Regions from separate parts of the Bacteroides luhongzhouii genome, predicted to be linked through region 2. Evidence: riboswitches for the same ligand, from Rfam matches in the RefSeq annotation. Region 2 holds a riboswitch; the other holds the start of a gene.

What was found. Region 2 has a riboswitch for cobalamin ahead of GD631_RS21640 (TonB-dependent receptor). Riboswitches for the same ligand answer to the same signal wherever they lie in the genome.
Region 1: it holds a riboswitch for cobalamin, as region 2 does, so the genes downstream of both, accC (acetyl-CoA carboxylase biotin carboxylase subunit) here and GD631_RS21640 (TonB-dependent receptor) in region 2, are expected to answer to the same signal.

Annotation. Positions count from the first base shown of each region.
Region 1 covers NZ_CP059973.1:5,445,782-5,450,360, forward strand. Annotated here, with positions in the region: gene pncB (nicotinate phosphoribosyltransferase) at 1-701, shown strand, start outside; gene GD631_RS20845 (thioredoxin family protein) at 847-1,170, opposite strand; cobalamin riboswitch at 1,446-1,649, shown strand; gene accC (acetyl-CoA carboxylase biotin carboxylase subunit) at 1,782-3,296, shown strand; gene GD631_RS20855 (acyl-CoA carboxylase biotin carboxyl carrier protein subunit) at 3,319-3,828, shown strand; gene GD631_RS20860 (acyl-CoA carboxylase subunit beta) at 3,848-4,579, shown strand, end outside.
Region 2 covers NZ_CP059973.1:5,655,678-5,660,256, reverse strand. Annotated here, with positions in the region: gene GD631_RS21650 (FecCD family ABC transporter permease) at 1-93, opposite strand, end outside; gene GD631_RS21645 (ABC transporter substrate-binding protein) at 90-1,223, opposite strand; cobalamin riboswitch at 1,349-1,559, shown strand; gene GD631_RS21640 (TonB-dependent receptor) at 1,771-3,777, shown strand; gene GD631_RS21635 (DUF5074 domain-containing protein) at 3,774-4,579, shown strand, end outside.

The DNA of each region.
Region 1 (4,579 bases), 210 kb from region 2:
TCCGCTTTTCAGAGTTCGGCACACGGAGAAGATTCTCTATTGATGTGCAGGAAACGGTTATCAAAAAACTGAACGAGACAGCACAATATTGCACCGGAACTTCCAACTGCAACTTTGCAATGAAATATGGAATGAAAATGATGGGGACTCACCCTCATGAATGGTTTATGTTTCATGGAGCACAGTTCGGATATAAACATGCCAACTATATGGCACTCGAAAACTGGGTGAATGTTTATGACGGTGATTTGGGTATCGCACTTTCCGACACCTATACTTCCGGCATCTTCCTTAGTAACCTTAGCCGTAAACAAGCAAAACTTTTCGACGGTGTGCGCTGTGATTCCGGTAATGAATTTGAGTTTATCGACAAGCTGGTTGCCCGTTACAAAGAGTTGGGAATTGACGCGACAACCAAAACCATCGTATTCAGCAATGCGCTCGACTTTACAAAAGCATTGGATATTCAAGAATACTGCAAAAACAAAATCCGCTGCTCTTTCGGAATAGGCACGAACCTTACCAACGATACCGGGTTCGAACCTTCGAACATTGTGATGAAACTGACGCAATGCAAGATGAATGTCAATCAGGAATGGAGGGAATGCATCAAACTGTCTGATGATGAAGGAAAACATACCGGAAGTCTTGAAGAAGTACAGGCTTGCCTGTACGAGTTGAGGTTAAACAGAAACCAATAATCAAGACGACGGAAAGGCTATAAAAAGAAAAACAGAAGTACCTCGATAGAAAATACTTTCTGCTTTTCCTTCATATATGCCATACTGAAATGCACCTGCATAAAACCAGCTATTTATATCATTGTAATAAGCGATACAATATTTTTCAGGATTTGAACCCTTTCACTGCTCTTTCCAATCTTTCCAAAGGTAATTCACCGGATTGCCGCCAAAGCTGTTCCCCTTTTCTAAAAAGAATAAAAGTAGGGGTTGACTCCACCGTATAAAAATCAGTAAGGGCAGGTTCCTGGTCGATGTCCACTTCCACTACTTCCAATGTTCCTTCCATCAGTTTCTTGAATTCTTCAACAACCGGTTTCATGCGTTGGCAGTGAGGACACCACGTTGCGTAAAACTCTGCCATTACCCAATCACCGTTAGCCAGCTTCTCCTGATTTCTTTCTTCACGAGCTATTTTCTTTTCTTTCATAATGAAATCTCCTTTTAATTAATAATTATCAACCTAACAATATCAGGAGAAAGATGGTTTAGAAAAGAAGCAAGGTTACACACTAATTAAAGAATCAAACCCGTTTGCATTTACCCGACCAACTATCAATATCCAAGCGAATATTCTCTGTACGGTGAAAAGACTTCTCTGCATCATACTTCGTTCCTATCACTTTATCTTCCGGACTAAGGACAAGCATTGCACAAAATCGAAACTTTCGTGCAAAAAAGAAACATCTTATTCAATATTTATTTATCTTTGCCCCCCGAAATGGTTCAGAATCCGTATCCAACGGACGATGATTAATAGGGAATCGGGTGCAAATCCCGGACAGTCCCGCTGCTGTGAAACTCTGTTCAATGTCTTATAATTGAACTAATTTAACGCCACTGATGTTATTCGGGAAGGCAAATAAGACAAGAGTCAGTCAGAAGACCTGCCATTTTGTGTAAGACGCCCCTCTCCTCGTGGGTTAGGAGAAAGAGTATCACTTGTTAAGCCCCAAATCAAAAAAATACTGTTTTTCGTCGGGTGGAGTATGTCCATTAGACGGGAAGACATTAATAAGTATGTACTTAATTGAAAAAAGTATGATAAAAAAAATCTTAGTAGCCAATCGCGGTGAAATTGCCGTAAGGGTAATGCGTTCCTGCCGGGAAATGGAGATAACGAGTATCGCTATCTTCTCCGAAGCAGACCGGACCGCGAAGCACGTGCTTTATGCAGACGAAGCTTATTGCGTAGGGCCGGCAGCATCCAAAGAGAGTTATCTGAATATAGAAAAAATCATCGAAGTGGCAAAAGCAGCTCATGCAGACGCCATCCATCCGGGTTACGGCTTCTTGTCCGAGAATGCCACCTTCGCCCGTCGATGTCAGGAAGAAGGAATCATCTTTATCGGACCCAATCCGGAAACAATGGAAGCTATGGGAGATAAAATTGCTGCCCGTATCAAAATGATTGAGGCGGGAGTACCCGTAGTTCCCGGCACACAAGACAACCTGAAAAGCGTGGAAGAAGCAATAGAGCTTTGCAATAAAATCGGTTATCCGGTGATGCTGAAGGCTTCTATGGGTGGTGGTGGAAAAGGAATGCGCCTCATCCACAGTGCCGAAGAAGTGGAAGAAGCATATACCACTGCCAAGAGCGAATCATTGTCTTCCTTTGGTGACGACACGGTTTACCTGGAGAAGTTCGTTGAAGAGCCTCATCACATCGAGTTCCAGATTCTTGGTGACAAGCATGGAAACGTCATTCATCTGTGCGAACGCGAATGTTCCGTGCAACGCCGTAACCAGAAAATCGTGGAAGAGACTCCTTCGGTTTTCGTCACTCCCGAACTGCGAAAAGACATGGGTGAAAAAGCGGTAGCGGCGGCTAAAGCTGTGAACTACATCGGTGCGGGTACTATCGAATTCCTTGTTGATAAACACCGCAACTATTATTTCCTTGAAATGAACACCCGCTTGCAGGTGGAACATCCGATTACAGAAGAAGTGATTGGAGTAGATTTGGTAAAAGAGCAAATTAAAGTTGCCGACGGACAAGTGCTTCAACTGAAACAAGAGAATATCCAACAACGTGGACACGCTATCGAATGTCGTATCTGTGCCGAAGACACTGAAATGAATTTCATGCCGAGTCCGGGTATCATCAAACAGATTACAGAGCCAAACAGTATCGGTGTGCGTATTGACAGCTATGTATACGAAGGATATGAAATCCCGATCTACTATGACCCGATGATCGGCAAACTGATTGTGTGGGCTACCAATCGCGAATATGCGATCGAGCGAATGCGCCGTGTTCTCCACGAATATAAATTGACCGGAGTGAAAAACAACATCAGCTATCTGCGTGCCATCATGGATACACCTGATTTTGTAGAAGGTCATTATGACACAGGGTTCATTGCCAAGAACGGCGAGTACCTGAAACAACGGATTATGCGCACCAGCGAACACTCCGAAAATATTGCCCTGATCGCTGCCTACATAGACTATCTGATGAATCTCGAAGAGAACAACAGCGGTATGGCTGCCGACAACCGCCCTATCAGCAAGTGGAAAGAGTTCGGATTGCATAAAGGTGTGTTGAGAATCTAATTTTAACAAAGAGAATTCAATTATGGAAATTCATATAGGAAACCGTGTGGCCGAAATAGAACTGGTCAACAAGGAAGATAATAAGGTAGTGCTCACCATTGATGGAAAAACGTTTGAAGCAGACGTAGTGATGGCAGAAAACGGCACTTGCAACATCTTGATGGATGGACGCAGTTCGAACGCACAGCTGATTCGCCGTGATAACGGAAAAAGTTATAAAGTGAATACGCATTATAGCAGTTTCAATGTAGAAATAGTGGACAGCCAAGCGAAATATCTGCGTATGCGCAAGAAAGGGGAAGAAGAACAGAATGACTGTATCATTTCTCCGATGCCGGGCAAAGTAGTGAAAATACCTGTGGTAACCGGTCAGGAAATGAAAGCTGGAGATACCGCTATCGTTATCGAAGCCATGAAGATGCAAAGCAACTACAAAGTGACTTCAGACTGCCGCATTAAAGAAATTCTGGTTCAGGAAGGTGATAACATAACCGGCGACCAGACATTAATAACATTAGAACCGATTGCATAATATAAGAACGGATTGCATTATGGAAGAAATGAATAAAGCATACGCCACGTTCGAGGAACGTGACCGCATCGCTTCTCTTGGTGGAGGCGTTGATAAAATAGAGAAGCAACACGAAAGCGGTAAAATGACTGCTCGCGAACGTATCGACATGTTGCTCGATAAAGGTACTTTCGTTGAACTGGACAAGCTAATGGTTCACCGTTGTACGAACTACGGCATGGATAAAAACAAAATTCCGGGAGACGGTATCGTTTCAGGTTACGGAAAGGTGGACGGTCGCCAGGTATTTGTTTACGCATATGACTTTACCGTATATGGCGGTTCACTGTCTGCTTCCAATGCCAAAAAGATTGTAAAAGTACAACAACTTGCGTTGAAGAATGGTGCCCCGATTATCGCTTTGAATGATTCGGGCGGCGCACGTATTCAGGAAGGTATCGAAAGCCTTTCCGGTTATGCGGATATTTTCTATCAGAACACAATGGCCAGCGGTGTGATTCCACAGATTTCGGCCATTCTGGGTCCTTGTGCCGGAGGCGCTTGCTACTCTCCCGCCCTTACCGATTTCATCTTTATGGTGAAAGAAAAAAGTCACATGTTTGTAACTGGTCCGGATGTAGTAAAAACCGTGATTCATGAAGAAGTAAGCAAAGAAGAACTGGGTGGCGCAATGACGCATAGCAGCAAGAGCGGTGTGACGCATTTTATGTGCAACTCCGAAGAAGAACTGTTGATGAGCATCCGTGAACTG
Region 2 (4,579 bases):
ATCTCCTGTTGCTATATCTATTAATAGTAACAGGATGGCAACTATTCCTAATGCGGTGAATAATAGAGCGGTACGTCTGCAGAATGGTTTCATTTCAGGTGTCTGTAATAATAAGGTGAATCGTAAACGAGTTCCGGATGGAAAATATGAATCAGATCACGTAACACCACATCAGGACGAACAACTGCCGATTCCCAATAGTCATTGCCTCCTGTTGATGTCAGTCGCAAGTTATTGTTGTAGACTGTCTTTTCCCGGACGGCTTTAGCATCTGCAAATTTAGGATTCACAGCTTTTAATTCGTCTAATGTGGTGACCGAACCTACATTGATCCAATAATCTGCCTTTTGTATCAGTCCGTAGGCTGTTTCCAAGCCGATAGGAGTTGAACTGTTGGAATTATTTTCCTTATAGATATAATCTGCACCAGCGTCTGCAACCAACTGTGCCATGTAGCTTTGGGTGGAAGGCATTACCCAACTGTCGTTCCACGGAGTGTTGAACATGACGGTAGGGTGTTGGCTGATGGAGTCGGTAAGAGCTTTTAAAGCATGGTAGCGTTTCGGAATTTCCCGGAACACTTCAATCCCTTTCTTCCGGTTGTCAATCAATTCGGAAAGAACAACCATCCACTCGGCTTTTCCTAGTGGAGATTCTTCCAGATATTCTCCCATATATATATAAGGTATGGCTAATTCTTTCAGTTTATCTGTAACAGCTGTTTGAGCATCACCAATACCATATAATAGTACGACGTCCGGTTTTAATCCCAGCAACAACTCGTAATTCATTTCCGCTCCCATATCTTTGATTGAATCTTTGTGGGCGAGAATGCAGGGATTAGACACGTAATTGATGCCGGATACTCCGACAATACGTTTGAGTTCTCCCAGTGCATCAAGCATGGCGATATAGGAAGAAGACATACATACGATATTTCTGGCTCCGGCAGGAATGACGGGACCATTAAAGCCTGCAGGTGCTTGCTCTCCATTGCGCGAAATGAAATAGGACATTTTCACGTCTTGTGCTCCTTGCCACGGATTGGAGACTTGAATCAGTGTACTGGCTGCATTATCTGCCCCCAGTATTTTAAATCCGGAAGCATATTCGGGAGTATATATATCCTGGCTGAATGCTTCCAGAGATGTTTTATTACGGGATATACAGCTTGCCAAAAAGAAGAGGCATAGTAAAGCGATAGTTGAGATTGGAGATTTCACTTTTATACAGATTTTAATTAGAAAAAAGATTAGTGGATGCTTTCGAGTGGCAAAGATAGGACTAATTATTAGTTTGTTTTTATTTTCATTAGAATTTTCTTCTGATTTGTTTCTATTTGATGTATCTTTGCCGCAGAAATTTTGGTGTCATTCGTCCGATGCTACGGAAGAATGGTGAAAAGGGAATCAGGTGTAAATCCTGAACAGACCCGCTGCTGTAAGCTCCGCCAAAAGTTTTCCTACAATACTCAAATCCACTGTCTCACTTTGGAGAGATGGGAAGGGCGTTAGGAAAATGGAGTAAGTCAGAAGACCTGCCAAAGTTGAATTCTTGAAGCTTTCTGGGATTAGAGTTTGAAGAGTGCAGTTTTTAATTCAAAATACATCTTTAATTGCTGATGTGAAGTTTCAGAAAGGAGAAATATGCCTTTTTGAATGTTCCATTATACGGGGGAGAAGTACGTATATTGGTTTGAGTATGTAGAAAATTGCATCCTTGCTGTAACTCTATGAAAGTTTATTATTTAAATTAATAAACAGGAGGATTATGTTCAGGCAGATTCATTTTAGAGTATTTTGGATAGGATGCTTTTTGAGCATGTTTTTATTACTATCAGCACAAAGTAAACTGGATAGCTTACACCATCTTCATGAAGTAGTAATTACTGCTAAAATTAATAAGGAAGTGATTCCGGTGCAGTCTTTATCTGGTGATAAGTTAGAAAAATTAGCCGTACATTCGGTTGCAGATGCCATACGCTATTTTTCGGGAGTACAAGTAAAAGATTACGGTGGAATAGGAGGATTGAAGACCGTAAATATCCGAAGTATGGGGACGAATCATGTCGGAGTGTTCTATGATGGCATTGAATTGGGGAATGCACAGAATGGAGTGATTGATTTGGGACGCTTTTCTTTGGATAATATGGAGGCCGTTACTTTATATAATGGGCAGAAAAGTGCTATTTTCCAGCCAGCGAAAGATTTCGGTTCTGCCGGTTCTATTTATCTTCAGTCGAGAACGCCTGTTTTTCAGGCGAATAAGGCTTATCATGTAAAAGCTGCTTTTAAAACAGGCTCCTTTGGCGTTGTCAATCCATCTCTACTTTGGGAACAGAAACTAAGTGAGAATGTAAGTGCGTCACTTAGTACTGAATATATGTATACCACCGGAAAGTATAAATTTACTTATGCGGTAGCTGGGGGGTACGATACTACGGCAGTCCGCCGTAATGGCGATGTGAATGCTTTACGCACGGAAGGTGGTTTATATGGTAAAATAAAAGGCGGTTACTGGCGCACAAAAGCTTATTTTTATAATTCAGAACGTGGGTATCCTGGTGCTGTTGTGCGGAATCGTTTTTCACATGAAGATCGCCAATGGGATACCAATTTCTTTCTTCAGTCTTCTTTCAAGAAAGATTTTGGTGAAGCATATAGTCTGTTGTTGAATACCAAATATGCATATGATTATTTACACTATTTGGCAGATCCCAGAAAAGAGGAGGCTACTATGTATGTAAATAATACATATCGTCAACAGGAGGTTTACTTGTCAATGGCTAATAGAGTCACTATTCTTCCTTTTTGGGATATAAATCTTTCAGTGGACTACCAGTGGAATAAGTTGAATGCCAATCTGACTGATTTCCCTTATCCACGGCGAAATACGACGTTGGTGGCGGCGGCTACCTCTTTACATTTTGATCGTTTTAAGTTTCAGGCCAGTGTCTTGGGAACTTTCGTGCATGAGAACGTTGCTTCGGATACTACTTCAGCTGGGAATAAAATGGAATTTACTCCTACCGCCATCGCTTCCTATAAACCTTTCAAGAATATTGATTTTAATTTGCGTACCTTTTATAAGCGGATATTTCGTATGCCGACTTTAAATGATTTGTATTATACATTCATAGGAAATATAAAATTAAAACCAGAATATACAAATCAGTATAATATTGGATTCACTTATCAGAAGTTATTTACTGAAACATGGTTGCAAGCCTTGAATGTTCAGTTGGATGCATATTATAATGAAGTGGAAAATAAAATAATAGCTACTCCTACCAATAATTTCTTTCGTTGGACAATGATTAATTTGGGGCTTGTTGAAATTAAAGGAGTGGATGTTGTTTTACAAGGAGCCTGGAAATTAGGTGATAATTGGACCTTTGACAGCCGCTTATCATATACTTATCAGAAAGCACAGGATTTTACTGATAAGTTGGATGAGGATACATATGGAGGACAAATATCGTATATACCTTGGCATAGTGGCTCGGCTATACTAAATGCTGAATACAAATCATGGGAACTGAACTATAGTTTTATATATACAGGTGAGCGTTATGATGTTTCGGCTAATACTCCGGATAATTATCGTCTTCCTTGGTATACAAGTGACTTGTCTATAGCGAAGAAATTCAATTGGAAAAAGAATGATTTTAAGTTGACTTTGGAAGTCAATAATATTTTTAATCAACAATATGAAGTGGTGAGGTCTTATCCGATGCCAGGAACTAACTTTAAATTCATTTTAAACTTAACTATATGATTGTGAATAATATTCTTTCACGCGTCTTGTTTGGAATATTAGCAAGTGCTTGTTTGCTGGCTTGTCGGGGGGAACTTCCGGTTTTACCTTCTGATGAGATAGAAATCGGCAAGGATCCTTTAGGGGGTGTTCATATTAAAGGAATGTATCTTCTCAATGAAGGAAATATGGGTAGTAATAAGTGTACACTTGATTTTTATGACAGTACTACCGGTAAGTATCATCGTAATATTTATGCTGAACGGAATCCATCTGTAGTGAAGGAACTGGGAGATGTTGGAAATGACTTGCAGATTTATGGAGACAAGTTGTATGCTGTAATCAATTGTTCCAATTTTATAGAGGTGATGGATGTGGAAACTGCACAACATTTGGGGCAAATAGATGTGGTTAATTGCCGTTATATCACTTTTAGTAATGGAAAGGCGTATGTCAGTTCGTATGCGGGACCTGTTGGGATAGATCCCAATGCACGTCCGGGAAAAGTGGTTGAAGTGGATACGACAAATTTAGCTATCACCCGTGAAGTGGTAGTCGGTTATCAACCGGAAGAGATGGTGATAAAGGATGGAAAACTTTATGTTGCCAATTCTGGCGGATATCGTTTCCCTGATTATGACCGGACTGTATCGGTTATTGATTTGAAGACTTTTCAGGTTATTAAAACAATTGATGTAGCTATTAATCTTCACCATATGAAGTTGGATCGTTATGGACGTATATATGTTAGCTCGCGAGGGGATTATTATGGAACCGGATCAGATGTCTTTGTTATAGATACTCAAACGGATCGTGTGACGGG